DNA from 4 places in the Agrobacterium salinitolerans genome. Region 2 is predicted to be linked to each of the others. Evidence: riboswitches for the same ligand, from Rfam matches in the RefSeq annotation. Region 2 holds a riboswitch; each other region holds the start of a gene.

Region 1 (7,186 bases), on a different contig from region 2:
CTTCGGCGACCACGCGCTGGAATTCTCCGATGAAGTTGACGGCGTGTTTCACCTGCAGCTTGGCCCAGGCCGAAAACGACCAGTAAGGCAGGCCGATGCGGCGGCGCACGGCGGCAATCGCGATGTTGAGCGCAATTGCCGCGTCATAGGCCCAGTCGCCGAGATAAGCGAGCAGGCGGGCGTTGCGCACCACCACGTCGAACTCGTCGCCATGGATGACGAGGTATTTCTTGCCGTCGCCCGCCTCGTGGATCATGCGTTCGGCCACTTCGATGCCGCCGAAATGCATGCCCGGGAACTCCCGCAGGAATTCGTCGTGATTGCCCGGAATATAGACGATGCGGGTGCCCTTGCGGGCCTTGCGCAGAAGCTTCTGCACCACGTCGTTGCAGCCCTGCGGCCAGTACCAGCTGCGGCGCAGGCGCCAGCCGTCGACGATGTCGCCGACGAGAATGATCGTTTCGGCTTCGTGGTATTTCAGGAAGTCGAGCAGATAATCCGTCTTGGCCGCCTTGGAGCCGAGATGAACATCCGAAATGAAAAGCGTTCTGAACTGTCTGGTTTCGATTTGACCGGCCACGGATTTCATCCCCCTGTTCGGTTGCGTCCCTGCGGCTTTCTTACCTCTCAGAACCAGACTCGTGTTTCAGCAACATGACAGCGGCGGTTTTTTGTATGGAATATGACGGATAGCTTCACGAAAACGCGAATAAGCCATGCCCGCATTTGCATAAGGAGGCGGTAAATAACGGCTGTACCACGGGGAAGTTTGTTGTATTCAGGGGGCCGGAATTGAACCAGACATGACGGTGGAAGAATGACCTCTCACGATAAGAACAACACGCCCGCCAACACGGCAAAGGCCGACATCGAGGAACAGGCGCTCTTTTTCCACCGCTACCCGCGCCCCGGCAAGCTGGAAATCCAGGCCACCAAGCCGCTCGGCAACCAGCGCGATCTGGCGCTCGCCTATTCGCCGGGTGTGGCCGCCCCGTGCCTCGCCATCCACGAGAACCCCGAAATGGCGGCGGACTATACGGCCCGCGCCAATCTCGTTGCCGTCATTTCCAACGGCACGGCGGTGCTCGGTCTTGGCAATATCGGCCCGCTCGCTTCCAAGCCTGTGATGGAAGGCAAGGCCGTTCTCTTCAAGAAATTCGCCGGCATCGACGTGTTCGATATCGAGATCGACGCACCCGGCATCAACGACATGGTCTCCACCATCGCGGCGCTGGAGCCCACCTTCGGCGGCATCAACCTTGAGGACATCAAGGCGCCGGAATGTTTCGAAGTGGAGCGCCAGCTGCGCGAGAAGATGAACATTCCGGTCTTCCACGACGATCAGCACGGCACTGCGATCATCGTCGCCGCCGCCGTGACCAATGCGCTGGAACTGGCCGGAAAATCTCTGTCCAGCGTCAAGATCGTCGCCTCGGGCGCCGGTGCAGCTGCCCTTGCCTGCCTCAACCTGCTCGTCGCCATGGGCGCGAAGAAAGAAAACATCTGGGTCCACGATATCGAAGGCCTCGTTTATGACGGCCGCAACACGCTGATGGACGAGTGGAAAGAAGTCTACGCCCAGAAGACCGACAAGCGCGTGCTGGCGGATTCGATCGACGGCGCAGACGTCTTCCTCGGCCTTTCGGCCGCCGGCGTGCTGAAGCCGGAACTTTTGGAGCGCATGGCGGAAAACCCGCTGATCCTGGCGCTTGCCAACCCCAATCCGGAAATCATGCCGGAGGCGGCCCGTGCCGCCCGCCCGGATGCGATGATCTGCACCGGCCGTTCCGACTTCCCGAACCAGGTCAACAACGTTCTCTGCTTCCCTTATATCTTCCGCGGCGCGCTGGATTGCGGCGCAACGACCATCAACGAGGAAATGAAGATGGCCGCCGTGCAGGCCATCGCGGAACTGGCGCGTGAGGAAGTCTCGGAAGTCGCCGCGAGAGCCTATAGCGGCGAAACGCCGATCTTCGGCCCGAACTATCTCATTCCCTCGCCGTTCGATCCGCGCCTCATCCTGCGCATTGCGCCGGCCGTTGCCCGCGCCGCAGCGGCAAGCGGCGTCGCCACCCGGCCGATCACCGATTTCGAAGCCTATTTCGACCAGCTGAACCGTTTCGTCTGGCGCTCGGGCTTCATCATGAAGCCGGTCTTCAACGCCGCGAAAGCCGCCGAGAAAAAGCGTATCATCTTTGCCGAAGGTGAAGACGAGCGCGTGCTACGCGCCGCCCAGGTGCTTTTGGAAGAAGGCACCGGCGTCCCGATCCTCATCGGCCGTCCGCAGATCATCGAAACGCGCCTGAAGCGCTTCGGCTTGCGCATCCGCCCGCATACGGATTTCGCCGTGGTCAACCCGGAAGACGATCCGCGCTACCGTGAATACGTGGATGATTATTTCGCCCTCGTCGGCCGCGTCGGCATCAACCCGGAAGCGGCGCGCACCATCGTGCGCACCAACACGACCGTCATTGGTGCGCTTTCCGTCAAGCGCGGCGAAGCCGATGCGCTGATCTGCGGCCTCGAAGGCCGTTACGACCGCCATCTGCGCGACGTGAACCAGATCATCGGCAAGCAGGAAGGCGTGCGTTCCTTCGCGGGCTTGAGCCTGCTCATCACCCAGCAGGGTGCGCTCTTCCTCACCGATACTTTCGTGAACTATGACCCGACCTCCGAGGAAGTGGCGGAAATGGCCATTCTCGCGGCCAAGGAAATCCGCCGCTTCGGCATCACGCCGAAAATAGCACTCGCCAGCCACTCCAATTTCGGCTCGCGTGATTCCGAAAGCGCCCGCAAGATGCGCCGCGCCCTGAAGATCGTGCAGGAAGCCGCACCGGAACTGGAAGTGGACGGCGAAATGCAGGGCGGCTCGGCGCTGTCGGAAGCACTGCGCAAACGCGCCATGCCCAACAGCGTGCTGACCGGCGAAGCAAACCTGCTGGTCTTCCCGAACCTCGATGCCGCCAATATCACGCTCGGCGTCACCCGCACCTTGACGGAAGGCCTGCATGTCGGCCCGATCCTGCTCGGCACGGCCCTGCCCGCCCATATCCTGTCGCCCAGCGTCACCTCGCGCGGCGTCGTCAACATGGCAGCCTTTGCCGTGGTGCAGGCCTCGCACCCTTCGGTGTGATAGAGGCCGCATTAACGCAATTTTGAACAGGCTGTTGCCGCATTGCGGCAACAGCCTATGTTATCTTCCTGAAACACGGATTTCCTGAAGCATAACACCCCTGCCACCGGCCGGGGACATCGAACGGATCGAACAATTGACCCGCCGCAGCCGCATCATCGGCCTCCTGCTTCCCCTTGTTCTCATGGCTCCTGCCGCCGCTTCTGCGGATCAGGTCTGCGATACGCTTTATGGCCAGTTGCGCGAGCCGCCGCGCGTCATCGGCAATACGGCCGAGGTGCGGCGTTACGCCAATGCGCTTGCCCGCCAGAACATTGTCATCCGCAAGATCAGGAACGACCTGCGCGGCTATGGCTGCTCATCCGGCAGCGTCATTGTCTATGGCAATCCCAATGCCGGTCTCTGCGCCGAGATTGGCGATGCGCTGGCGGAAGCTGAAGCCGAGCGTGATGCGATCATCCGCGACCGCGACGACGCCATGGCGGCCGCGCGTGACAACGACGGCGACATCAGGCGTCAGCGCATCCTCGCCGCCCTCGATGCCAATGGCTGCAACACCGTACCGCAAACGGAAACGCAATTGCCGCCGCCTCGGGATGTGACGCGTTATCCCGACGCCTTCCGACACAATGGCGACGAGCCGGGACAAGCGGGGCTTTCGCCCTATCCCAACGCCGCCGCCGAGGGCGGACTTCGCACCCTCTGCGTGCGCACCTGCGACGGCTCGTTTTTCCCCATCGCCTCCAACGCCTCACCGCTCGATTTCCGCACCCAGGCGGAGCAGTGCGAGAAAATGTGTCCGGGGACGGAGACCGAACTCTATTTCCACTCCATGACGGATCAGGAAACATCAGACATGGTTTCCGCTGAAACCGGCAAACCCTACAAGGATTTGCCCACGGCCTTCGCCTACCGCAATTCGTCAGTGAAAGCACCCGGCTGCGCCTGCAATATGGCCGCCTATCACGAGGAGATGCAAAAACAGGAAGAGGCCGCCCGGCCGCAAGCCGAAAAGCCCTATTCCGGCATCACCACCATCCCATCATCCCAAAGTGACAAGTCGCAGAACCCCACCGAACAGCAACAGGCCGCAAAACCGCCTGAGCAGCCCGTTCCCGAACGCGACTACGATCCGAACGACACCAGGGTGCGCGTCATCGGCCCCAAATTCCTGCCGGACCAGACAGGCCGGATCGATCTGAAGAACCCGGCGCTGAAGGGCATTCAGCCGCAGCAGTGAAATCTCTTGCGCGCGCGTAATGGGGCGAGCGCGCGACCCTTGTTTCTTCTCCCCGCCGGGGAGAAGTCCGCGGCAGCGGGATGAGGGGGCGACGTCGGCGATATTCGGAGAGCTGGCCCCCTCATCCGACCCTTCGGGCCACCTTCTCCCCATCCGGGGAGAAGAAACGATAGGCGACGCTATGCGCATCTCATCCCTTACCGCCCACCCCAGCGATTGCGAAACACCAGCTCCTCCAGCGGCACGCGCTGCCGCCAACCCTTCACCGCCAGTTCCGGCTCGGTATAGAGCGTGTCGACCCGGCCGAGACACAGCCATGCGACGATTTCGATATGCTCGGGTATATCGAGAATGGCGCGAATATCGCTGTCATGGAAAATGCTGACCCAGCCGACACCGATGCCTTCGACACGGGCGGCAAGCCAGAGGTTCTGGATGGCGCAGACGGTGGAATAAACGTCCGTGCGCGGATTGTGGGTGCGGCCCAGCACCACCTTGCCGCCGCGTGTCGGATCGCAGGTGACGCAGATGCTGAGCGGGGCCTTGCGGATGCCCTCAAGCTTCAGGCTGCGATAAAGCGCCTGCTTTTCGCCCGTAAACATCGCCGCCGCCTCCTCATTGGCGCGGCTGAAGGCCACAAAGGCCGCCTGGCGCACGGCGCCATCGGTGACGAGGGTGAAATTCCATGGCTGCATGAAACCGACCGAAGGTGCGGAATGCGCCGCCTTCAAAAGGCGCTCGACGAGATCATCCGGCAGCGGGTCCGGCAGGAACTGGTCGCGCACATCACGGCGCGTCTCGATGGCGCGGTAGATCGCCTCGCGCTCCTCCCGGGAAAACGGGCGGGCGGGCGAAAGCGCGTGATCGAATGGATTGACCTCGGACGATGTGGTGCCAGGCGGTTCGGTCGGCATCGTTTATCCCCAACAATGCGGGCGCGCCGATGCAGAAACCATACCGGTTCCGCCGCGACGACGCGCTTTTTCAGCAACCTGCCGCCGTCCGCGCGGTTCGGTCTATCCTGTCAGGCCGGTCTTCTGACTAGGCTTCATCCGCCCCTTTCGCCTTCCCGAATAACTTCAGTGGCATGAGAAAAAGAGCATCCGCCTCACAGCGTTGGGCACGTTCCGGTCTTTCACCGGATTCCCGATTCTCCCGCCGCAAGGGCGGGCACCTGACGGGAGAAGCTATGGGCAAAAAAGCTTGCGAATGCAAGTATCCTGCGGGTGGTGCGGCAATGTGGCCTGCTGCACCTTACCGTCATCATGCCACCGGGAAATACCTGACATACGCAAACTCATCGCCATCAGGTGACCAATTGGGCGAGTTCATCGTGCCCTGCCCGCCGAACAGGTCGAACAGCGTTTCGACATTGCCGCCATCCATATCCATCAGCCGCACCCGCACATCCAGATCGCGCGGATGGTCGAAGACATCGGCGTCATAAGAAACGAACACCACCTTGTCGCCCTTCGGAGACGGATGCGGGAACCAGTCGCCATAAGCGCTGTCGGTGATGCGCTCGACGGCGGAGCCGTCCACACGCACCCGCCAGATCTGCATGCGCCCGGTACGGCTGGAATTGAAATAAATCCATTCGCCGTCGGGCGAATAATCCGGCCCGTCATTGCGGCCCTCACCATGGGTGAGACGTGTTTCGACACCGCTGTCTATGTCCATGGAATAGATATCGAAAACCTGATCGCGAATGCCGCAATAGGCAAAACCTTTCCCATCCGGCGACCAGCCGTGCCAGTAGGAAGGCAGGTTCTTCGTCATCAGCCGCGGCGCGCCGCCCGCCGAAGGCAGCAGATAGATGGCGCTCTTGCCGAATTCCACCTTGTCGGAAATGGCGTAGAGCGAACCGTCGGGCGAAATGCCGTGGTCGTTGTTGCAGAGTGTGGCAAAGCCGGTATCGACCTTTTCCGGCGACACATCACCGGCAAGAGACAGGCGATACAGCAGTCCTTCGCTGTTCAGCAGGAGATAGTGTCCATCCGGCGACCAGTTCGGCGCTTCGAAGAGATCAGGCGTCTGCCACACCACCCGCATCTGGCGGGTGCGGATGTTGAAGATTTCGATGGAGCTGCGCATTCTGCCTCCCGGGCGTGTCCGTGTTCTCATTCAAAACGCTTGGTGACGCAGACATTCCGTTTGCATCCACCATGGCCTTGATTATGATCCTAGGGCGGCAGGCACCGTCCTGCAAATTCAAACCGGAAAAAACGCCAGCGCTCCGGCACCGTCCGTGGCCCTCCCCGTTTCTCCCAGATCCGAGGTTCCGCGATGAATTCCATCGCCGATCACGGCATCCGCTTCGGCCGGATCGCCGCAATGCTCCCTGTCAAAAACATCGAAAAGGCCCATGATTTTTACGTTGGCGTGCTCGGTTTCGAAAAGACCTTCGAAAACGGCAACCCCGTCGGCTTCATGATCCTCAAACAGGGCAATGCCGAGCTGCATCTGACATTGCAGCCCACCCACAAAGCGGCACCCTTCAATGTGGCGCATATGATGGTGAGCGATGTGGACGCGCTGCATGCGCTCTGCAAGAGCCAGGGCTTGCGCATTATCAAGGGCCTGCAGGACAAGGATTATGGGCTCCGGGCCTTTGTCTTTGAAGACCCTGACGGCAACCGCATCGATGTGGGGCAGGTTATTTGAAGTGATCGGGCGGCGCGGGGTTTTCCTCGCGCCGTCTGTTCAAATACGTAGGCTTATTCTGGACCGAGCGCATGCCACTTGTTTCTTCTCCCCGCCGGGGAGAAGTCCGCGGCAGCGGGATGAGGGGGCGAGCGTCAATATATACGGAG
Region 2 (7,186 bases):
ACTGATGCCAGATGGCGTGGACATTGCCGTCCTTCACCGCCTGCACGCCGGTGAAAGCCGGACGCTTGGTCAGGTTTTCAAGCTTGCGATGGGCTTCCTTCAGATCCGCGCCATAACCGACGCCGACCCAGTTGCCGCCCGGAACATAACCGTTCCAGTTGCCGCCGGTGATGATGATCTGTTCTGGATTGGAGGCGATGATCTGTTCCGGGTTGACGGTGCCGAAGGTGCCGGGAATGATGTCCTTGGCCATGTTGATGCCGCCGGCAAGCTCCACCATCTTGCCGAAATTCTCGTTGCCGAAAGACATGCAGCAATCGTCGGAGTACCCCCCGGCGCGCTCCATGAACACGACGGGCTTCTTCGGATTGGCCTTTTCCAGCGTATCGGTCACCTTGGCGATGGCGTCGGCGCGGAACTTGATGAAGTCCTCGGCGATCTTTTCCTTGCCCGTCAGCTGGCCCATGAGGCGCATGCTCGGCTCGGTATTTTCCATCGGCTTTTCGCGGAAGTTGACGTAGACCAGCGGAATGCCTACCTTGGCGAGCTTCTCGATATAGCCCGCTTCTTCGGTCGCCGTCTTGGCGTCGATGTTCATCAGGATCACGTCAGGCTTCAGTGCGACAGCCTGTTCTATGTCGAAGGTGCCGTCTTTCATGCCGCCGAAAGTCGGCAGCTTGGCAATCTCGGGATATTTCGCGAGATAGGCTGCATAGGTTTCCGGGTCGGCTTTCGCCAGGTCGTCGCGCCAGCCAACGACGTGCTGGAAAGGATTTTCCTTGTCGAGCGCAGCCAGGAAATAGATCTGACGGCCTTCGCCGAGGATCACATGCGAAACGGGCACATTGACTTCGACATCGCGGCCCGTCACATCCTTGACGGTGACCTTTTCGGCGAAAGCCGGCCATGCGGCGGATACGAGAAGGCCAAGGGCAAGTGCCGCGGATTTGGCTGAAATGCGCATCGGATATTGCTCTCCAGTGTTGACTGGCGCGGCTGTATTATTTTCTGACTGTACTAGTCAACATTTATGTTTTAGAGCCATTCTTAACTGACCGGTATATGAGTTTAAGGCCGATGATCGATACTACCCAATATGGCAAGAACGACAGTCTGAGAGACGAAATCAAATCCTATTGGTCCGGCCGCGCCGCGACTTTCGACCTTTCCCCCGGACATGAAATTTTCTCCCAAGACGAGCGCGAGGCCTGGCACGCGCTTATCTTGAAACATCTCGGCCACGGAGAGGGCCGCAAGGCGCTCGATCTTGCCAGCGGCACCGGCGTCATCTCGCACCTGATGGACGATCTCGGTTTTCAGGTCACCGGTATGGACTGGTCGGAGACGATGCTGGGGCTTGCCCGGGAAAAGGCAAAAAGCCGTGGGCGCAGCATCCGCTTTTTTGTCGGCGATGCCGAAAATACGATGGAGCCGGATGAAAGCGCCGACGTCATCATCACCCGCCATCTGGTCTGGACGCTGGTGGACCCGCAGGCAAGCTTTGCCGAATGGTTCCGTGTTCTGAAACCTGGCGGGCGGCTTCTGATCGTCGACGGCGATTTCGTGAATACCGGCTGGCGCGAAAAGCTGGTGAAGAAACTGGCCACCGGCCTGGAGAGCATCGGCCTCGTCAAACCGGACCAGCCGCACAAGCCGGCGGACCCGGAAAATACCTTCAACAGCATTCTTTCCCGCGTTTATTTTTCGAAGGGCGCAAGGGCCGGCGATGTCGCGGCACTGTTGCGTGCGGCTGGCTTCGAACCTGTTGCAATCGATCAGGAGCTTCAAGCCATTCACCGCGCCCAGGCGAAAAACTTCAGCCTGCTGAAAGGCATTCTGCGCGGGCTGCAGCACCGTTATGCGGTCTGCGCGGTGAAGCCGGGTGTTTCCGTAAAGGGGTGAGGCGGTATACCTTTATTTTTCCGCCTGCTCGAAGAGGTCCTCGAACCTTGGCTTTGCCCGGAGGGGCACGTCCACAGTCCGGTAGCTCTGCGGCAGGGTGGCCTCGCCGACCTTGATCAGCATGACCATGCCCATGCCATAATGCGGCGAGCATTTGATGCCGTAAAAGCCCGGTTTTTCAAAGCCGGTCTCAAATTCGTCATTGATCCGGCTCTTGAAACCCTCGACACCTTCTGGAACCATGCCGTCAATGGTCGCGGCATTGTGGCTCTTGTGGGTCGGCACGAAGCGCACGCGGTCACCGGGGGCGATCTCGAGAAAATCGGGCTCGAACACCATCGGGCCTTTTTCGCCCCTGTTCATCATCTTCACCTCGAAGGTCTCGGCCAAAGCGTGAAGGGGAAACCCTGCGGCCGAAACGGCAATTGCGGCAGCGGCACAAAACCGTCTGGCCTTTGCAGCAGAGCTTGCGAACGTAATGACTGTCATCATCGTGCCAATACTTTCCTTGGATGCTCGGCCCGCCCATGGGCCGGCAAAAAACGAATATGGGAAAAGCCCCCCTCATCCGTGGTGACCACGCACTCCACCCCGAAGACGGCGGCTATTGTCGCCGGTGTCAGCACCTCGCGCGGCGGACCGACCGCGATCATCTCGCCCCGGTGCATGATGGCGACGCGGTCACAGAACATGGCGGCGTGATTGAGGTCGTGCAGCGCCGCTACAACGGTCAGGCCCTGTCGGCGCACCAGATCGAGCAGGCCGATCTGGTGACCTATGTCGAGATGGTTGGTCGGCTCGTCCAGAAGCAGGATATGCGGCTCCTGCGTCAACGCGCGGGCGATATGCAGGCGCTGCCGTTCGCCGCCGGAAAGATGGTGCCAGCTGCGCTCCGCCTTATCAGCCATATCCACATTGGCGAGTGCTGCGTCAACGATGGCGTCATCCTGCTGCGACCAGGCGGAAAGCGGCCCGAGGTAGGGCGTGCGCCCAAGCTCCACGGCCTGTCGTGCGGTGATGCGTTCGGTGGTTTCAGCCTGCTGCTCAACGAAGGCGAGCCGGCGAGCAAGGTCTCGCCGTCCCAGCGAGGCAAGCGGTTCATCTCCGAGCGTAACGTGACCCCGGCGCGGCTTGCGAATGCCTGCCAGCATGGAGAGCAGCGTGCTTTTGCCGGAACCGTTCGGTCCGATGACACCGAGAAACTCACCGGAACCGACATCGAGTGAAACGCCGCGCACGATGTCGATATTGCCGGCATGGAAATGCAGGTCGTGGGCGGACAGTTTCATGAACGCCCCCTCTTCTGCCCGAGGATGAAGGCAAAGGCGGGCGCGCCGACGAGCGCGGTGATGACGCCGATGGGCAGCACCTGGCCCGGAATGACGATGCGAGAGAGAATATCCGCGACGATCATGAAAACCGCGCCGGTCAGCGCTGTCACCGGCAGCAAGATACCATGGCGAACGCCGACGAAGATGCGCGCAGCATGCGGAATGACGAGGCCCACGAAGCCGATGGAGCCGACCAGCGACACCATCGCAGCCGTCATGATCGCCGAAACCGAGATCAGCACGGTATAGACCCAGCGCACCGGAATGCCGAGCGAGGCTGCGGCCTGACCGCCGAAGGCGAAGGCATCGAGCGCCCGCGCGTACCAGAGACAAACGATAAGGCCCGCAAGGCTGACCGGTAGCGCCAGCCAGACATCCGGCCAGCGCACGCCGGAAAGATTGCCGAGCAGCCAGAACATGATACCGCGCGCCTGTTCGGCATTGGCGGATTTGGTGACGATGAAGGAGGTCATGGCGTTGAACAGCTGCGAACCGGCAACGCCCGCCAGAATGATGGCACTGTTGCCATGCCCCGCCCGCACGGCCAGAAGGCTGACCAGCGAAAAAGCGACAAAAGCGCCGATGAGTGCGCCCGCCGGCATCGTCAGAAAGCCCGCGCCGAAGCCCAGAAGTGCCACGGCGACGGCACCGGTGGAGGCCCCAGCGGAGATGCCGAGAATATAGGGATCGGCAAGCGGATTGCGTAAAAGAGATTGCAGCACTGCTCCGGCGAGCGCCAGCGACGCCCCGCAGCAGGCGGCAACAACGGCGCGGCTGAGGCGGTAACTCCAGACGATGCCTTCATCCAGCGGTTCAAGCGGATAACCCGCGTGGAAAACGCGGTTGGCAATCGTCTTTGCTACAACATCCAAAGGGATGGCAGTCTCGCCGATGGCCGCCCCGGCCATCAGCGCGACGAGCAGCAGGGCGAGCGCGGCAAATGCCAGCCCCGCCCTACCAAGATGGGTGGTGAAACGGTTCACTTGGCGAGGCCAGCGGCCGAAATCGCCTCGGCCAGCGTTTCAATACCTTCGATGGTTCGAATGGTCGGGTTCATCGCCTGCGCATCCATCTCGAACACATGACCTTCCTTGACGGCGGGCATGATGCTGGCCACGGGATCGGTGGCGAGGAACTTCAGCTTGACGGCAATATCATCGGCGGGGAAACGGCGGCGGTCCATCTTGCCGGCGACGATGATGGACGGATTGGATTTGGCGATGGTTTCCCAGCCGACGGTCGGCCATTCTTCATCGCTTTCGATGACGTTCTTTAACCCCAGCGCGGACATGATGTAGCCGGGAGCGCCATTGCGACCTGCGACATAGGGATCGATATCCAGCTCGGCGCTCGAGAACCAGAAGACGGCGGAAAGCTTGCCATTGGCTGAGGCGATCTTGGCACGGGCGGCTTCTTCACGCTTCTTCAGGTCGGCGACGACCTCTTCACCGCGGTCCTGCACGTCGAAGATTTTGGCGAGGTCGCGGACTTCCTGATAGATCAACTCCATGGTGAAGCCGGTGTTGCGTACACCATCACCACCGCCGGAATTGTCCTTGCCGACGCAATCGGCAGGCGAGGTATAAACGGGAATACCGAGTTCGGCGAATTGCGCCGGCGTTCCGACAACACCCTCGGGACCGATCTGCCACTGGAACTGCGTCGTGACAAGGTCCGGCTTCTTGCCGACGACCGCCTCGAAGCTCGGATCATTATCGGCCAGTCGCTCGACCTTGGCATTGGCCTCCTCGTAGCCCTTCAGAACCGGACCGATCCACAGCGCCGTGCCGACGACCTTGTCCGCAACGCCAAGCAGGTAAAGAACCTCTGTCGTGCTCTGGCCAACGGAAACGGTGCGGGTGGGCGCCTGCTTGAAGGTGATCTCCTGACCGCAGCTGTTGATTGTCAGGGGATAGGTGGTTTCGGCGGCATTGGCGCCGACCACAGGCAAAACCGAAAGCACGGTGGCCAGAAAGCCGGCGTGAACCGGCAGGCGTCTAGAATGAAACATGTGTTCTCCAGTCGAAAGTAAAACTTATTCCAGAGCAGCAGGCGTCAGAACGCGCAGCAACAGCGGGACGTCTTGTACGGAGAACGGTAATAGGACGCAAACGAAATGTTATGAAATAACATTACAAAATCCTCCTCCGGGCTTCCCCGCCCGTAACGATGGTTCATATTTTGACGGCAGGTCTCCTGGCTCACGGATTTGCGTCTCTCATCTGCCTTCCCGTATTTCCGAAAAATACAGTGGCATGACGCCTTGAAGCGTCACGGGGATGAACGACAATCCGCTTACAGTTGCGGGGGCAGCCACGGCATTGGGCGAAAAAGATCGCCCGCACCATGTTCCCTATTAATCCCTTCGCCTTTCGGCTGCAGGAACCGTCGCTTTCTCACATAAGGGGCAAGAAGCGGGGCGTCAATTGCGATAGTGCCGCACCTCAGCACAAAGACGGGCCTGCCAGGGCGAAAATCTCTGCGGAACCGCAGCCTGCCGGTTGCGGCGCGCCTTTCGACATGGTGGTGAGCGTTTCGATCACCACCAGCCCGGATTGCGCCAGGAAGTCGGTCAGAAGACCGCTGTCACGCACGGCATCAAGACGGACAAGCTGACCGTCCAAATCGGAAAAATGCCGCCTGACCAGCGCGATGGCCGCCGTCTCGTCGCCCGCAACGACCGGGCCGACAATATGGCCCCGCCCCGCTGCGCGTCGCAATGCAAATGCCTCAAGACGATCCGCCTCAAACAGGCCATAACCCTCGTCTTCACGCAGGAGACGCTGCAGGACGCGCCGGCGCGAGACACCGAAAGCCGTCTCATCCAGATCCGCAACAGCGGACAAATGGTCCTCCGAAAGTGGCTCGATCCTCTGTTTCCTTCCGAGCGCCGGCATCTCGGGAAGGCAACGCACCTTGCCCCGAAGGAGATGTACTTTTTCCGTCTCTCCGGCAAAACCCAGCCCGGCAAACAACCGCCTCGACTCGTCCGTGGCGTTGAGCCTCAGGGATACGGCAGGGAATTTCGCCAGAAGCCGCCGCACCAGCCATGGTGCCACGCCCTGCCCCTGAAGGCGCGGCGAAACGATGACCATGCCGAGCGTCGCAAAACCCTCATCATAGCGAAACAGCATCGCAGTTGCGACAGCGCGGTCGATTTCGTCAAGCGCGGCAAGACCGACGCCACATTGACGCAGGAAACACCATTCATTCGCGTGATATCGCCACCCGACAGCCATGGAGAGGGCGTGCAGATGATCGGCCTCCACATCGGCGATATCCACGGTTCGTAACTCGAAACTATCGACCTTGAGCAGCTCCATGACAAACGGCTCTCATTTCCTCCAGCGCGGAACCTTGATCCCGGCAACCCAGCCCACGACATCCGAAGATAACCAGCCTTGCCGGCAGGAATTTTCCGAAAGCGCTGGAAGGACACAACAATCTACCGAAATCACCCCTATTTCAGCAGATAAACGCCGCAGGCCGCTCTAAGCTTTTCGGCGTTGAAGCGACGGAGACAGCCATGAACGCAATCGACATTCTGGAGCGTCTTGTCGGCTTCCCATCGGTCGTCGGAACCGCCAATGGCGATATCGCCGGATGGATCGCCGATTATCTGGAAAGCCACGGCGCGAAAGTATCGCTGCTTGCCGGCCCGGAGGGCGACCGCGTCAATCTCTTCGCGAGCTTCGGCCCGACGGATGTCGCCGGATACATCCTATCCGGCCATATGGATGTGGTACCTACCGGTGAGCCGGAATGGTCCTCCGATCCCTTCACGCTGAGAGCCGAAGGCGAGTGTCTTTACGGGCGCGGAACCACGGACATGAAAGGTTTTCTTGCCACGGTTCTCGCCGCTGCACCGGCATTTTCGCGCATGGCGTTGAAGCGGCCCGTGCATATTGCCTTTTCCTATGACGAGGAGGCGGGCTGTCGCGGCGTGCCGCACA
Region 3 (7,186 bases), on a different contig from region 2:
CGCATGATGATCGCGGACTTGCGTTGCAGAAACTCGTTTTCCTCCGACCAGCGATAGGCGTCGTCAACGTCAGGCGTGGGGCACAGCGTCGAGAAAATCGACGAATAGGAACGGGCGTGCACCGCCTCCATGAAGGAGATATTCGAAAGCACGGCCTCCTCATGCGGCGTCGCCGAATCCGGCATCAGGCGCACGGCGCCGACGCCGTTCTGGATAGTGTCGAGCAATGTCAGCCCGGTGAAGACACGGATCGTCAGTTTCTGCTCTTCCGGCTTCAACGTCCCCCAGGAGGGGATGTCATTGGAAAGCGGCACCTTTTCCGGCAGCCAGAAGTTCGAGGTCAGGCGGTTCCAGACTTCGAGGTCTTTTTCGTCCTCAACGCGGTTCCAGTTGACCGCGCGGATACGGGACGCGGGTTTTACGGCGATATTCATTCTTTTGTCCCTCAAATCAGAGCGTGCAGGAAACGCAGCCCTGAACCTGCGTGCCTTCCAGCGCCATCTGGCGCAAACGGATGTAATAGATGGTCTTTATGCCCTTTTTCCAGGCATAGATCTGCGCGCGGTTGATATCGCGCGTCGTCGCCGTATCGCGGAAGAACAGCGTCAGCGACAGGCCCTGATCGACATGCTGGGTGGCCGCCGCATAGGTGTCGATGATCTTTTCCGGGCCGATCTCATAGGCATCCTGATAATATTCGAGATTGTCGTTCGAGAGATAGGAAGCCGGATAATAAACGCGGCCGATCTTGCCCTCTTTGCGGATTTCGATCTTCGAGACAATCGGATGAATGGAAGAGGTGGAGTGGTTGATATAGGAGATCGAACCCGTTGGCGGTACGGCCTGCAGGTTCTGGTTATAGAGACCTGATGCCATCACGTCCTGCTTCAGTGCCTTCCAGTCGTCCTGTGTCGGAATGGCAATGCCGGCCTTTTCGAAGAGCTCACGGACCTTTTCCGTCGCGGGCAGCCATTCCCGGTCGGTATATTTGTCGAAATAGTCGCCCGAGGCATATTTGGAGTTCTCAAAGCCCTTGAAGCTCTGGCCCCGTTCTACGGCCAGCCGATTGCTGGCACGGATGGCGTGATAGGTGACGGTGTAGAAGTAGATATTGGTGAAATCGACGCCTTCTTCGGAGCCATAAAAGATGCGTTCGCGCGCCAGATAACCGTGCAGGTTCATCTGGCCGAGGCCGATAGCGTGGCTCGCATCATTGCCCTTTTCCACCGAGGGAACGGAGGAAATGTGGCTCATATCCGATACCGCCGTCAGCGCCCGGATGGAGGTCTCGATGGTCTTGCCGAAATCGGCCGAATCCATTGCCGCAGCAATGTTGAGCGAGCCGAGATTGCAGGAAATATCCTTGCCCATTTGGCTATAGGAGAGATCGGCGTTGAACTCGCTCGCTTCGCTGACCTGCAGGATTTCCGAGCAGAGATTGCTCATGCTGATACGGCCGGCAATCGGATTGGCGCGGTTCACCGTATCTTCGAACATGATGTAGGGGTAACCGCTCTCGAACTGGATTTCGGCGATCACCTGGAAGAATTCGCGCGCCTTGATCTTCTTCTTACGGATACGGCTGTCGGCTACCATTTCATGGTATTTTTCGGTGACCGAGATTTCGGTGAAAGGCACGCCATAGATCCGCTCCACATCATAGGGCGAAAACAGATACATATCCTCATTATTGCGGGCGAGTTCGAAGGTGATATCGGGGATCACCACGCCGAGCGATAGCGTCTTGATGCGGATTTTCTCGTCGGCATTTTCACGCTTGGTATCGAGGAAGCGCATGATATCCGGGTGGTGGGCGTGCAGATAGACCGCGCCGGCACCCTGGCGCGCGCCAAGCTGGTTGGCATAGGAAAAGCTGTCTTCCAGCAGCTTCATCACGGGAATGACGCCGGATGACTGGTTTTCGATCTGCTTGATCGGCGCGCCGGCCTCGCGAATATTGGTCAAGGACAGGGCCACGCCGCCGCCGCGCTTGGAAAGCTGCAACGCCGAATTGATGGAGCGGCCGATGCTTTCCATATTGTCTTCCACACGCAGCAGAAAACACGAGACCAGCTCGCCGCGGCTCTTCTTGCCGGCGTTGAGGAATGTTGGGGTTGCCGGCTGGAAGCGGCCGGAAATGATCTCATCGACCAGATTGCGGGCAAGCTGCTCATCACCGCGTGCAAGGGCCAGCGCCACCATGCAGACGCGATCCTCGTAACGCTCGAGGTAACGTTTTCCGTCGAAAGTCTTCAGCGTGTAGGAGGTATAATATTTGAACGCCCCGAGAAATGTCGGAAAGCGGAATTTCCGGGCATAGGCTTCGTCATAGAGGTCGCGAACGAAATTGAAGGAGTACTGGTCCAGTACCTCCTGCTCGTAATATCCTTCCGCCACCAGATAATCGAGCTTTTCCCTGAGATTATGGAAAAACACAGTGTTCTGGTTGACGTGCTGGAGAAAATATTGCCGGGCAGCCAGGCGATCCTTGTCGAGCTGGATTTTCCCGTTCTCGTCATAAAGGTTCAACATCGCGTTCAGCGCGTGGTAGTCCAGAGCCGCATCAACCGGTTTCTGGCTTGCGGCTACGGGCTGTTTGGCATCCTTGCGCAGCGCGCTTGAGGTCAGCGTGTCCAAAATCGTTCCAATCCATGTTTGACGTTGGCGACATCTTCTTCCGTGCCGAGAAGCTCGAAACGATAGAGAAACGGCACAGCGCATTTACGCGAGACGATATCTCCGGCGGATGCGAAAGCTGCGCCAAAATTCGTGTTGCCCGCCGCGATGACGCCGCGAATGAGATTTCGGTTGGAGGGCTCGTTCAAAAACCGGATGACCGGTTTCGGCACGGCCCCTTTTGTACCGCCACCCCCATAGGTGGGGGTGACGAGCACATAGGGCTCGGACACGTGGGGAACATCTTCCTCAACGCCAAGCGGCAGGCGAAACAATCGCCGTCCCAGTTTCAGAAGGAAACGATGGGTGTTTTCAGAACGGCTGGAATAATAGACGATCAGGCCCATCGCCCTGCCGCCTCAGCTGATTGCGCCGATCATATCCGGCCGGAAACCCGCCCAATGGCGTTCGCCGGCAACGACAACCGGAACCTGCATGTAACCGAGGCCACGAACATGATCGAGCGCGTCAGCATCTTCGGAAATATCGATGATCTCATAGGGAACGCCGATGCGGTCGAGGGCGCGGTAAGTGGCAGTGCATTGGACGCAGGCCGGCTTGCTGTAAACGGTGACGGTCATAATTTCCTCTCTCGAAGCCGGTTGCGGACACGGCTCAACATTGCCGATTGCAATCGCAATCGGGCGGCGATGGATCTTTCATTAGGGTGGGCGTGCGCAGCTTTTAGCCGCGTAAAATCACTCTCTACGCCGACGAGCGCAGCAACTCAAACAAATGCACTGGCATGACTTCACCCCGAAGCTTGTTCTGGAGGGGGCAGAAAAGGGCGCACGCAAATCATTTGCGTCAGACACCTTCCTCCGGACACCCCGCCCGTGGACGTTTGCGCTCAAGGCAGGTCTCCTGACTTGCGGGTCACAACATCTATTCCAGTCTTCCCGGTGCGCTAAGCTCCAGTGACCCAAATCGGAACGATGCTCGCCGCTTACAGTTGCGGGGGCAGTTTCGGCCTTGCTTCGCCCTGATGGCGTCACGCACCGAATTCCCGTCTTAGCTCCCAATCCTTGCGAATCGGAAGAACCTCGAACACCACATATAGTATATGAGGATTTTTTTGCGTCAATGAATAGACACAGGAAAGCCCTACCCTGTGGATCAAAAAGATTCAACACATGGTTAACAACGACTTAACAGCACATGCGTGCCGTTGCTCAAAGAGAGAAAAGCGTTAATCTATTCCCAGATATCGATGCGAATATCGGCGGGACGGGCGTTTTCGATCACCCTTTTTCCGTTGGGAAGATCGTTTTCGAACAGTTTGGCGTGGATTTGAGTGGCATCGAGGCCATAACCCTGCCATCTGTTGCGCAGTCTCTCTTCAAGCACCGCGACGGATGGACCCACAAAAATAGTGAGATCGAAGCTGCCGGCCAGTGTCGTCCAGGGCGCCTCGTTGAGCAGCAGATAATTGCCTTCGGCAAGGATCAGGCGCGTGTCCGGCGCAATCGCTCGGGCAGAGGCAATGGCGATTTCGCGGGAGCGGTCGAAAACCGGGACAAGAACTTCCTTGCCCCCCTTACGAACGGCGGAGACGATATCAAGGAAACCGCGCACGTCGAATGTTTCGGGCGCGCCCTTTCGCGGCAGCAGCCCCCGTTCTTCAAGAATGCCATTGTCCATATGGAAGCCGTCCATGGGCAGGACGGCGGCCGTTTCGCCTCGTGCGAGCAAAGCATCACAAAGCGCATCTGCCAGCGTGGATTTGCCGGCCCCAGGGGGACCGGCAATGGCGACGATAAAACGGGATTTACCTTCTGCCCGCCGAAGAACATCCTCGGCGATCGTTTCAAGCTTCAGCGTCATGCGGCAAGCGTTTCCTTCGGCGCTTCCTTGGCACCGGTCATGAAGGCGACGGCATCCGACATCGAATAGTCCTTCGGATTGATGACGCACAGGCGCTTGCCTAGCCGGTGGATATGGATGCGATCCGCGACCTCGAAGACATGCGGCATGTTATGCGAGATCAGGACGATCGGCAGGCCGCGGGAGCGCACGTCGAGGATAAGCTCCAGAACACGTCGGCTTTCCTTGACACCAAGCGCCGCCGTCGGTTCGTCGAGGATGACGACCTTGGAGCCAAAGGCTGCCGCACGCGCCACCGCCACACCCTGACGCTGACCGCCGGAAAGGGTTTCCACTGCCTGATTGATGTTCTGAATCGTCATCAGGCCGAGTTCCGACAGTTTCTCGCGGGCGAATTTTTCCATGGCCGGGCGGTCCAGCGCCCGGAACAAACTGCCCTGAATGCCGGATTTACGGATTTCCCGCCCGAGAAACATATTGTCGGCTATGGAAAGCGCCGGCGAAAGCGCGAGGTTCTGATAGACCGTCTCGATGCCGGCCTTTCGCGCCTCGATTGGCGAGCGGAACTGGACGGGCTGGCCTTCCAGTCTGATCTCCCCTTCATCGGGTGTCACGGCACCGGAAATCGCCTTGATGAGAGAGGATTTGCCGGCGCCGTTGTCGCCGATCACGGCCAGGATTTCTCCGGGATAGAGATCGAAATCGGCATGGTCGAGGGCGGTCACACGACCATAGCGCTTGACGAGACTGCGTGCTGTGAGAATGGGTTCTTTTGCCATCAGCCTGCTACCTTTCTGATCCACTGGTCGATTGCTACAGCCATGATGATGAGGACGCCGATCAAGAGATAGGTCCATTGCGGATCTGTTCCGATAAGCCGGAGGCCGAGCGAAAAGACGCCGACGATCAACGCACCGAAAATCATACCCATAATCGAGCCGCGCCCGCCGAACAGCGAAAGGCCGCCGATAACCACCGCAGTGATGGATTCGATATTGGCGAATTGGCCGGCCGTCGGTGAAACCGAGCCGATACGCCCGATCAAGGCCCAGCCGGCAAAGGCGCATATGAGGCCGGACAGGGTGTAAACGGTCGTCAGCATGCGCTTTACGTTGACACCGGCAAGTTCGGCGGCATCCGGATCGTCACCCACCGCATAAAGATGGCGACCCCAGGCGGTGCGATTCAGCACATACCAAAGCAGGGCGACGAGCAGGACCATGGCGATGACGCCATAGGTGAAGACCGCACTGCCGAAGCGGACGCTGCTACCGAAAAATTGCAGGATAGGCGCTTGCTGGGCAATGTCCTGGGCGCGGATTGTTTCGTTGGCGGAGTAGAGAAAATTGGTGGCCAGCACGATCTGCCACATGCCGAGCGTGACGATGAAGGGAGGCAGCCGCATGCGCGACACCAGAATACCGTTGATGAAACCGCAAAATGCGCCGACGGCAAGGCCACAGAGAATGGCGAATTCCGCCGGCAAGCCGTAACGGAAGGTGAACTGCCCCATGATGACGGAGGACAGGACCATGATCGCGCCAACCGACAGATCGATGCCCGCCGTTAGGATGACCAGCGACTGCGCCGCGCCGACAATACCGACGATGGCGACCTGCTGCAAAATAAGGGTCAGCGTGAAGGCCGAGAAAAACTTGCCGCCGAGAAGCAGACCGAAAACTATCAGCGACAGCACCAAAACGATAAGCGGAACGGCCGCCGGGCTGGAATGGAGAAAGTGCTGCAGTTTTTCCAGCACACTCTTGTCGTGCGTATCGAAAGCGGCGACCTGCGTCGAACTTCCCGAAAGCACCTTTTCAAATTCATTATGCGGCTGAGGCCGCACCGGTTGATCGCTCATGGATTTTCCTCCCGATCGCTCTATCGCACCCGCCCTGACGCCGGGGTCTATCTCCAAAGAGAATGACGCGTAGATTTCAAAGTGTTGTGAAGCGGCCCTTATCATCCCCGCAGGACGCGCGACGCGCTCGTTTGTTCCTTTGTCCGATCCCCCGGATCGTGCCTGATATTCATTCTGGTCCAAGGGCGGGGGCACAAATGCCCCCGCGGGTTTCAACGGCGAGGCATCAGCCCCAGCACTTGTTGAGACCTTCCTTCGTATCGATCGAATCGAGGCCCTTGACCGGCTTGTCGGTCACCAGCGTCACGCCGGTATCGACGAAGTTCTTGCCTTCGGTCGGCTTCGGCTTTTCACCCGTGTCGGCAAACTTCTTGACGGCTTCGACGCCGAGAGCCGCCATCAGCAGCGGGTATTGCTGCGAGGTCGCGCCGATCACGCCTTCCGCCACGTTCTTGACGCCCGGGCAACCGCCGTCGACAGAAACGATCAGAACATCCTTTTCACGGCCGACCGCTTTCAGCGCCTCATAAGCACCGGCTGCTGCGGGCTCGTTGATGGTGTGGACGACATTGATAGTCGGATCCTTCTGCAGCAGATTTTCCATCGCAGCGCGGCCGCCTTCTTCGTTACCATTGGTGACGTCATGGCCAACGATGCGCGGATCGTCCTCGTCGCCGATCTTGTTGATGTCCTTCACGTCGATGCCAAAGCCCTTCATGAAGCCCTGGTTGCGCAGCACGTCCACTGTCGGCTGGGAGGGGGTGAGGTTGAGGAAGGCGATTTTCGCATCCTTGGCCTTGTCGCCAAGCGTACCGGCAGCCCATT
Region 4 (7,186 bases), on a different contig from region 2:
GTCATTCCCGGCGGTCTCAGCTGGGAAAAGGGAACGGCTGTCGATCTTGGCGGGCTGGTGCACCGGTTTCGCGACAGGGATCGGCTGGTGGCCGGCATCTGCGCGGCGGCAAGTGCGCTCGGCGGCACGGGTGTTCTGAACGATATCGCCCATACCGGCAATTCGCTGGCATCCCACAAGGCCTATCCGGCCTATCGCGGTGAGGCGCATTATCGCGATCAGCCCAAAGCGGTCAGCGATGGTGGCATCGTCACGGCACCCGGCAGCGCACCGGTGAGTTTCGCGGTGGAAATTCTGAAAAGCCTCGGCCTCTTTGGTCCGGAAGCCGAGGCGGAACTTCAGGTTTTTGCGGCGGAGCATCGCTGAGGCGCATCCGCCTCAATGCTTCACAACCCTCCACTTCCCCGTCACTCCAACCTTTAGCCGGAATCCAGCCAGCCTAAGTCCTTGGGCTGAAAAAGACTCTTCCCGCCGCGCAGACGCGCGTTGACGGGAACCCGGCTCAAGGCCGGGATGACGGTGGTGGGAATATGGAGCAAGTCAATATCGATCAAGCACCCGGCACACCCGCGCCGCCGAAGCATCGCCCTCACCTGCAATCGCACGGCGAATATCGCGGCTGTTCAGATGCAGGCTGCGACCCGCGGGCAAATTCGAGCGTTTTATCTTACTGAGCGCAGCAGCGATAAAAGCAGCCTGGTGTTCATGAAAGCAGGAGAGAGCCGCCTCGCGCCCCGGGATTGCCCCGAGGACGGCCTTGAAGGCAAGGCGGTGCACGGCGCAGAAAGCGCCGTGGCCGGGAACGGCAAAACGCAGCGCATCGAGCTCCTCACTCCATTCCGCTGCGTCGTGCATGGTTTCAAGCCTCTTGGAAGCGCTTCAGGAAAAACGCGCTCAACGTGCCAAGCAACGCCCAGAAGACGAAGCTGGTGATGGTGGCGGCAACGATGAACTGACGTTCCAGCGGCAGTGGCGCCAGCGCATGTTCGCCTTCCGGCGGCAGGGGGGCGCCCACCACATGCGGCGCGACGATCAGCACCAGCGCGAGCAGAGCTGCCCACGGTTCGCGGCGGAACGCGATCAGTGCAATGCCGCCCGCGGTTGCGGCAACGGTGGCGAGCCACCAGATCTGGCGCACCTCAAGGGCGGCGGCCGGGCTGCCCGGCAGTTCCGGCGGCAGGCCGATCATCGGGGCCAGCATGACGGCGGCAAAACCCGCAACGCCCCAGAGAAGGCCTTCGCGCCAGCCGGTATTGGTGCCGCGCAGCGACATGAGGCCGGTCAGCACCAGCGCATAACCGATGGCGGTCAAGACATTGGCGGCGACGGTATAGGCCGTGCGCTCAAAACCATCGGCGGGAGCCCAGGCCTCGTCATTGTGCTCATGGGCGGGAACGGCAGCGCCGGGCGCCGGCGCATCATGGCTGTGGGACGCTTCGCCGGCGCTTTCATAGGTTTCCGCCTGAAGGATGAGCGGCGTGGTGCCAAAAGCCTGCATGGCGGAAACGGCAAAGCCACCAAGGATACCGACGAGAATGGCGGTGAAGACGATATTGCGAAAAAACGACATGCCGTTTCCCCTCAATGGCAGGGGAAGGCATTGGCATGACGCGTGTCATGCGCGGCATTGTGAACGGCTTCCACATGGGAAAAGCCGACAAAACCGACGACGAACAGGCCAAGCACGATCGCTGTCAGCGACTGCGCGACGCTGGCTGTTTTTACGGAAACGGCTGAATTGGCCGTATTCAGGTTGGTGGACATGGTGACCCCTCTCCCGGCGCGACCCCGCGCCTTTAGATGCGGCCGAACGGCAAAGCCGCAGGACCGCATGCGATATACTTCACCACGGGGATACGAGACTGATACAGGGAGGCATTGATGCCACCACCCTGAAATTCCGCTCTTCCGGACACCCCGCCGGCATGGATATTTCCGCGATGGCAGGTCTCCTGGCTTACGGGTCAAAACCTGAAACACCTTCCCGGCATCGCCTTCGCCCTTGATGGAGGCGATATGGCTTGCCAGTGGCATTTCGTTTCAGGCTCTCCGCTCACAGTTGCGGGGGCAGCCACGAATGAGGATTTCTCCCTATCGTGTTCCCTTTTCACCTTCCGGAACGCCCGGAAGGAACCATCACGGACATGTTATCCGTCGGGCAGATGCAGGAGTCAATGGCAGGCCTGCTTTCGACCCGCGTGCCTCGCCTCGGCTGAGGGTTACCGCGCCGGAATGGCCTTGAGATAGGCGGCGATCGCATCGCGGTCTTCGGTGGTCAGATGCGCCATGTTCTGCTGCACCTTGACCATGGAGCCGCCGACGCTGTCGAATTCCGGCGTGAAGCCGGTTTCGAGATAGCTGGCAATATCGGCTTCGGCCCAGCTTCCGATGCTTTGCGAACCGGGGGTGATGTCGGGAATGCGGCCCTCGCCTTCCGGGTTGGGGCCACCGGCCAGCCATTTACCCGCAAGGAAACCACCGAGCGCGTCGCGGGGCGTATGGCATTCGCCGCAATGGCCCGGGCCCTCCACCAGATATTGGCCGCGCAGCAATTCGGCATTGGCATTGGCGAGTTCGACGCGCGGCGGTGCGGCGGGATCGAAATAAAGGAATTTCCAGCCGCCCAAGGCCATGCGCAGGTTGAACGGGAAAGGCAGGTCGTGATCCGGCGCGTCATTCTGGCTGGCGGGCAGAACCTTCAGATAACCGAAGAGATCGTTGATGTCCTTCTGCGTCATGCGAGCATAGGAAGCATAGGGAAAGGACGGGTAAAGATGTTCGCCGTTCCTGCCGACGCCGCGCGTCATCGCATCGCCGAATTCGGCCAGCGTCCAGCCGCCGATGCCGTGCTGCGGATCAGAGGAAATATTGGGAACATGAAAGGTGCCGAAAGGGCTTTTCAGCGCCTGCCCGCCCGAAAGCGTCAACAGCGCCTCGCCCTTCGCGTCGGGTGCTGCATGACAGCTTGCGCAGCCGCCCGCCCAGAACAGCGTTTCGCCATTGGCCAGATCCGGTTCGCCCAGGCTCACCCAATGGCTCGGCGCCTGCCGCTGCGGCGCGGTAACCCAGGCGAAAATGCCGTAGCCCGCAATGGCCGCGACGACGGCCCCGCCGACGAGTTTCGTCCAGATGGAGGACATGCCCCTCTCCCCATTCTCACCTGATCCGGTCAGATGTCTTTCGTGCCTTGAGAAAACGCCGCCGGGAAGCGGCGTTTTCAAAGTGCTGCGACTACTTCTTCAGACGATAAGTCTGGTGGCATGCGCCGCAATCGGCGCCGAGCGTCTTCATGGCGGTGGCGACGCCGGCCTGATCGGTGGGGAGATTGGCGAGAACCATGTCCGCATCCGTGCCGAGCTTGGCGGCCTTGGCCTTGAAGTCGTCGAAGTTTTCCCAGATGGCGGGAGCAGCCGCGCTGCCGGTCTCTGAGCCCACGGGGAACTGGTCCGGGAAAGCCTTGGCATTGGCGCCGATGGTGGTTACGGCAGTCTTGACGGTATCGGCGTCAAAGGGCTTTTCACCCTTGGAGATGGCGGCAAGCGAACCCATCGCCCCACCGATCTGCTTCATCATGCCTTCACGTTTTTCGACTTCGCCGGCAGCGTAGACCGCTCCGGCGCAAAGACAGCCGAACAACATGGCCGCCGTGATGGTTTTCAGTTTCATGCAACTCTCCTTGATTCCGGCCGGGACACCGGGCGCTAGATGGAACGGCGCGAGGATGCCCTTTCCGGATGGCGAAAAGAAGTCACATTGCGGTGAATTCCATCGTGAAAACAGAAGCCTAAGACGAGGTGACAATGCAGGTCACCCCCCGGCTCTAGGGCCTCACTCTGACGGCAGGCTGAATGAGAATAATTGGCTGAAAGCAAGCGGCGCGGCGTATTCCCCCACGCAGTTGCCGATTGGAGAAGCCAAGGCCCGGTTTAGAGGGCCAAAATGCGGTCTTCCTCACGCCCAAAACCACGGATCGCTATGCGGTCGCCGAAGACATCGGCGATGGCGAAGGTGTTCTGGTCAGGCGTATCGACCATGCCCTTGAAATTCACGAAGTGGGTATTGCCCAACAGGCCGTAATTGCCCTCGTGATTATGGCCGTTGAACCATGCGACGGCTGACGGGTGGGAGCCGAGAAGCTCAAGGATACGCGGCGCGTCCCACATGTTGTGGGCGTTTTCCGGATAGACAGGATAATGGCAGAGAACGATCACTTTTTCGCCCGCCGCATCCGCCTTTTGCAAAACCTCCCGCAGCCATTCGAACTGCTCGTCGCCAAGCGAGGCGTTCCAGTCCTGCGCATTGATGGCACCCGCATCGTTGAGGCGCTTCAGCCGGTCTGCGGCAAGCGCGCGTCGCGGATCGCCAGGCGGCGGCGCGAACAGGCTGACCTCGTTGCCGTCAAGCACGACGAAGCGGATATCACCGATGGAAAAATCATGCCAGGGGGCGGACATGCCGAGGCGGGCGTGGATAGCCGGCAAATGCTCGGCGGCGACGGCGAAATCGTGATTGCCCGGCAGCAGGACCGAGCGGTGTCGAAGCCCGTCGTAAACGGCAAGGATCGCGTCGAAATTGTCGAAGCCGCGATCGATGATATCGCCGAGCGTTACCACGAAGGCCAATTCCTCGCGGTTGAAGGCGTCGATCGCGTCTGCGAGCTTTTTCGGGCTCTCGGCGTAATAACGACCCATCTCCGGGCGCGGATCGGCATCGGCATATTGGGGATCGGCGACAATGCCGAAGGAGAAGAGAGGCGTGGTTTTTTCAGTCATGATGCGCCGCGATAAACCCGGCGGATGACAAGCTTGTGACAACGCGCGACATGCCAAAAACAGAACACCCGGCACAAAGGTCGGGTGTTTGGAAAATTCCGTTCGCCAAGCCTTACTTGGCAGCGGCTTCGTAACGCTCCAGGACGTAGTCCCAGTTGATGAGGTTATCAACGAAGGCTTCGAGGTACTTCGGACGCAGGTTGCGGTAGTCGATGTAATAGGAATGTTCCCAGACGTCGACGCCCAGGATCGGCTCTGCACCGTGAACCAGCGGGTTTTCGCCGTTCGGGGTCTTGGAGATTTCAAGCTTGCCGTTCTTGACGGAGAGCCATGCCCAGCCGGAGCCGAACTGCGTGGTGCCGGCAGCGATGAAATCTGCCTTGAACTTGTCGTAGCCGCCGAGATCGGAGGCGAATGCCTGTTCCAGCTTGCCCGGCAGCTTGTTGCCGCCGCCGTCCTTCTTCATCCACTTCCAGAAATGGACGTGGTTGTAGTGCTGCGCGGCGTTGTTGAAGAGACCGGCATTGGTGCCAAAGGACTTCTTCACGACTTCTTCGAGCGACAGGCCGGAAAGACCTGCTTCGGCAGCCAGCTTGTTGCCGTTGTCGACATAAGCCTTGTGGTGCTTGTCGTGATGGAACTCGAGCGTCTCGCGCGACATGTAGGGTGCAAGCGCGTCGTAGTCGTAGGGGAGTTCAGGAAGTTCGAAGGCCATGGTTTTTACTCCTTTTTGCAGCGGGTTACCGCTCCTAGAAACCGTGTGAGCGGACCATAGGAGCGAAGCTCCATTTGGGCAACCTGTGAAATATCAAAATGTTCCGCCAAAGGGGAAAATTCCTCTCAAGCCAGCCGTCACCACATTTGTTTCACAACCCGAATGGCTCGGGGGAAAGATCTACTGATTAAATATGCAACACGCGGGGGGGCATCTGAAGCTTTTTTTCTATTACAGCAATACCGCGATAAAATTTTACACTGGCGAGGTGGCGAGCTATCTCTGGAGACAACACGCCGTCGAGCGACTGGTCTAAGTGAAGGGCGAAATCAGCGTAGCTATATTCGGCAAATATACGATTCTGAACGTCGACCAACATCTTAAAGAAGTCGACAGAGGATATTGGCTGATCACGGTATTCATCCGTGTTCCCCCAATATATGCACTCCAAGTCCTCGACGAAATAGATGCCTCCGTCTTTCAGACCTGATCCGAACAAGGCGTTGAATGATGCAATCTGGTGGGAGGCAACATGGCTGCCGTCATCGATAACTATATCGAAGGGTCCGTACCGGGCAACGACTCCTTGAAGAAAGCTAAAATCTGCCTGTGATCCAATTTCAACAAAAATACCCTTCTCAGGCGCGTGAAAAGCGTGGCAAGTTTGGTCAATATCAACACCGACGATATTGGCGTCTTTGCCAAAAAACTCTTTCCATAATTGAATAGAAGCTCCTTTATAAACGCCGATTTCGAGGACACGAGGCGCCATATTACGGAATCGCGAGAATTCTCGATCGTAGATGGCGAAGTAGTCGAGCCACTTGTGACCACCAGAGATTTCGGCCCAAATCTTTCCTGAAATGGTGTTTTCCAACGGTTCGAATGGAGGATTTTTGATCGTCTTCCAATCTCTCACTTCCCGCATGCCTGGCGAAAGAAGGGCGTAAGGATCAAGTAACGCTGATCCATCTTCGCTATTTTTGCCCTTAAGATCGGATATTGTGAATAATCTTTTAAATGATTCTAATAGTGACATACTGTCTCTCTTAATTTCGCTGCAATTAATATTCTGGCAACTGTTACGTCGGAATCGATTAATTTTCTCTATATATTTCGCCAACATCGCAGTATGTTATCAATATTTATAATTTTAACCACTCATCCCCATGATCGAAAATGACATCTCCGGCGATAAGATGAAGATCGAAATTCCCTGTCAGAAACGCGGCGTGGTATCGCCCTCGCCCAAGGCCCGCTGCATCAGCACCGTATCCAGCCATTGGCCGTGTTTCCAGCCGATGGACTTGAAGGTGCCGACAAGTTCGAAACCGGCAGCGCGATGCACGCCGACTGAAGCCGCATTGGCGCTGTCGCCGATGACGGCGATCATCTGCCGAAAGCCACGCGCGGTGGCTTCCGCAATCAGCGCATCGAGCAGTTTGCGGCCGATGCCCATGCCCTTCATGGCCGGATCGATATAAACGGAATCCTCGAGCGTCGCGCCATAGGCCGGGCGGGCGCGGTAGGCGCCGGCATAGGCGTACCCGGCTATCTTTCCATCGTGTTCGGCGACGAGATAGGGGTAATTGCCCTCCACCAGCAGCCGGCGACGCTCGGCCATGGTCTCCACATCAGGCGGATCGATCTCGAAGCTGGCGCGGCCATGCAAGACGGCATCCCGGTAAATTTCGGTGAT

Evidence for each region. A riboswitch is a leader RNA that binds a small molecule or an ion and turns the genes downstream of it on or off. The one in region 2 is predicted to bind cobalamin.
Region 1: another riboswitch for cobalamin. It lies ahead of bluB (5,6-dimethylbenzimidazole synthase); the one in region 2 lies ahead of O9X91_RS09890 (ABC transporter substrate-binding protein).
Region 3: another riboswitch for cobalamin. It lies ahead of nrdH (glutaredoxin-like protein NrdH); the one in region 2 lies ahead of O9X91_RS09890 (ABC transporter substrate-binding protein).
Region 4: another riboswitch for cobalamin. It lies ahead of O9X91_RS21175 (CbtB domain-containing protein); the one in region 2 lies ahead of O9X91_RS09890 (ABC transporter substrate-binding protein).

What each region holds. Positions count from the first base shown of each region.
Region 1 covers NZ_JAPZLN010000003.1:78,849-86,034, reverse strand. The annotation lists gene O9X91_RS12380 (UDP-2,3-diacylglucosamine diphosphatase) at 1-589, opposite strand, end outside; gene O9X91_RS12375 (NADP-dependent malic enzyme) at 818-3,133, shown strand; gene O9X91_RS12370 (DUF2865 domain-containing protein) at 3,270-4,373, shown strand; gene bluB (5,6-dimethylbenzimidazole synthase) at 4,571-5,287, opposite strand; cobalamin riboswitch at 5,384-5,566, opposite strand; gene O9X91_RS12360 (TolB family protein) at 5,637-6,467, opposite strand; gene O9X91_RS12355 (glyoxalase superfamily protein) at 6,660-7,037, shown strand.
Region 2 covers NZ_JAPZLN010000002.1:233,476-240,661, reverse strand. The annotation lists gene O9X91_RS09915 (ABC transporter substrate-binding protein) at 1-964, opposite strand, end outside; gene O9X91_RS09910 (class I SAM-dependent methyltransferase) at 1,078-1,902, shown strand; gene O9X91_RS09905 (pseudoazurin) at 1,915-2,394, opposite strand; gene O9X91_RS09900 (ABC transporter ATP-binding protein) at 2,391-3,191, opposite strand; gene O9X91_RS09895 (FecCD family ABC transporter permease) at 3,188-4,141, opposite strand; gene O9X91_RS09890 (ABC transporter substrate-binding protein) at 4,213-5,244, opposite strand; cobalamin riboswitch at 5,403-5,638, opposite strand; gene O9X91_RS09885 (GNAT family N-acetyltransferase) at 5,678-6,556, opposite strand; gene argE (acetylornithine deacetylase) at 6,760-7,186, shown strand, end outside.
Region 3 covers NZ_JAPZLN010000001.1:1,811,474-1,818,659, reverse strand. The annotation lists gene nrdF (class 1b ribonucleoside-diphosphate reductase subunit beta) at 1-434, opposite strand, end outside; gene nrdE (class 1b ribonucleoside-diphosphate reductase subunit alpha) at 451-2,637, opposite strand; gene nrdI (class Ib ribonucleoside-diphosphate reductase assembly flavoprotein NrdI) at 2,625-3,023, opposite strand; gene nrdH (glutaredoxin-like protein NrdH) at 3,036-3,257, opposite strand; cobalamin riboswitch at 3,514-3,737, opposite strand; gene O9X91_RS08615 (nucleoside triphosphate hydrolase) at 3,871-4,500, opposite strand; gene O9X91_RS08610 (ATP-binding cassette domain-containing protein) at 4,497-5,279, opposite strand; gene O9X91_RS08605 (ABC transporter permease) at 5,279-6,361, opposite strand; gene O9X91_RS08600 (sugar ABC transporter substrate-binding protein) at 6,588-7,186, opposite strand, start outside.
Region 4 covers NZ_JAPZLN010000007.1:58,337-65,522, reverse strand. The annotation lists gene O9X91_RS21190 (type 1 glutamine amidotransferase family protein) at 1-366, shown strand, start outside; gene O9X91_RS21185 (hypothetical protein) at 541-855, opposite strand; gene O9X91_RS21180 (CbtA family protein) at 860-1,570, opposite strand; gene O9X91_RS21175 (CbtB domain-containing protein) at 1,582-1,764, opposite strand; cobalamin riboswitch at 1,926-2,153, opposite strand; gene O9X91_RS21170 (cytochrome c) at 2,220-3,140, opposite strand; gene O9X91_RS21165 (c-type cytochrome) at 3,232-3,666, opposite strand; gene O9X91_RS21160 (metallophosphoesterase) at 3,927-4,772, opposite strand; gene O9X91_RS21155 (superoxide dismutase) at 4,885-5,487, opposite strand; gene O9X91_RS21150 (class I SAM-dependent methyltransferase) at 5,675-6,526, opposite strand; gene O9X91_RS21145 (GNAT family N-acetyltransferase) at 6,707-7,186, opposite strand, start outside.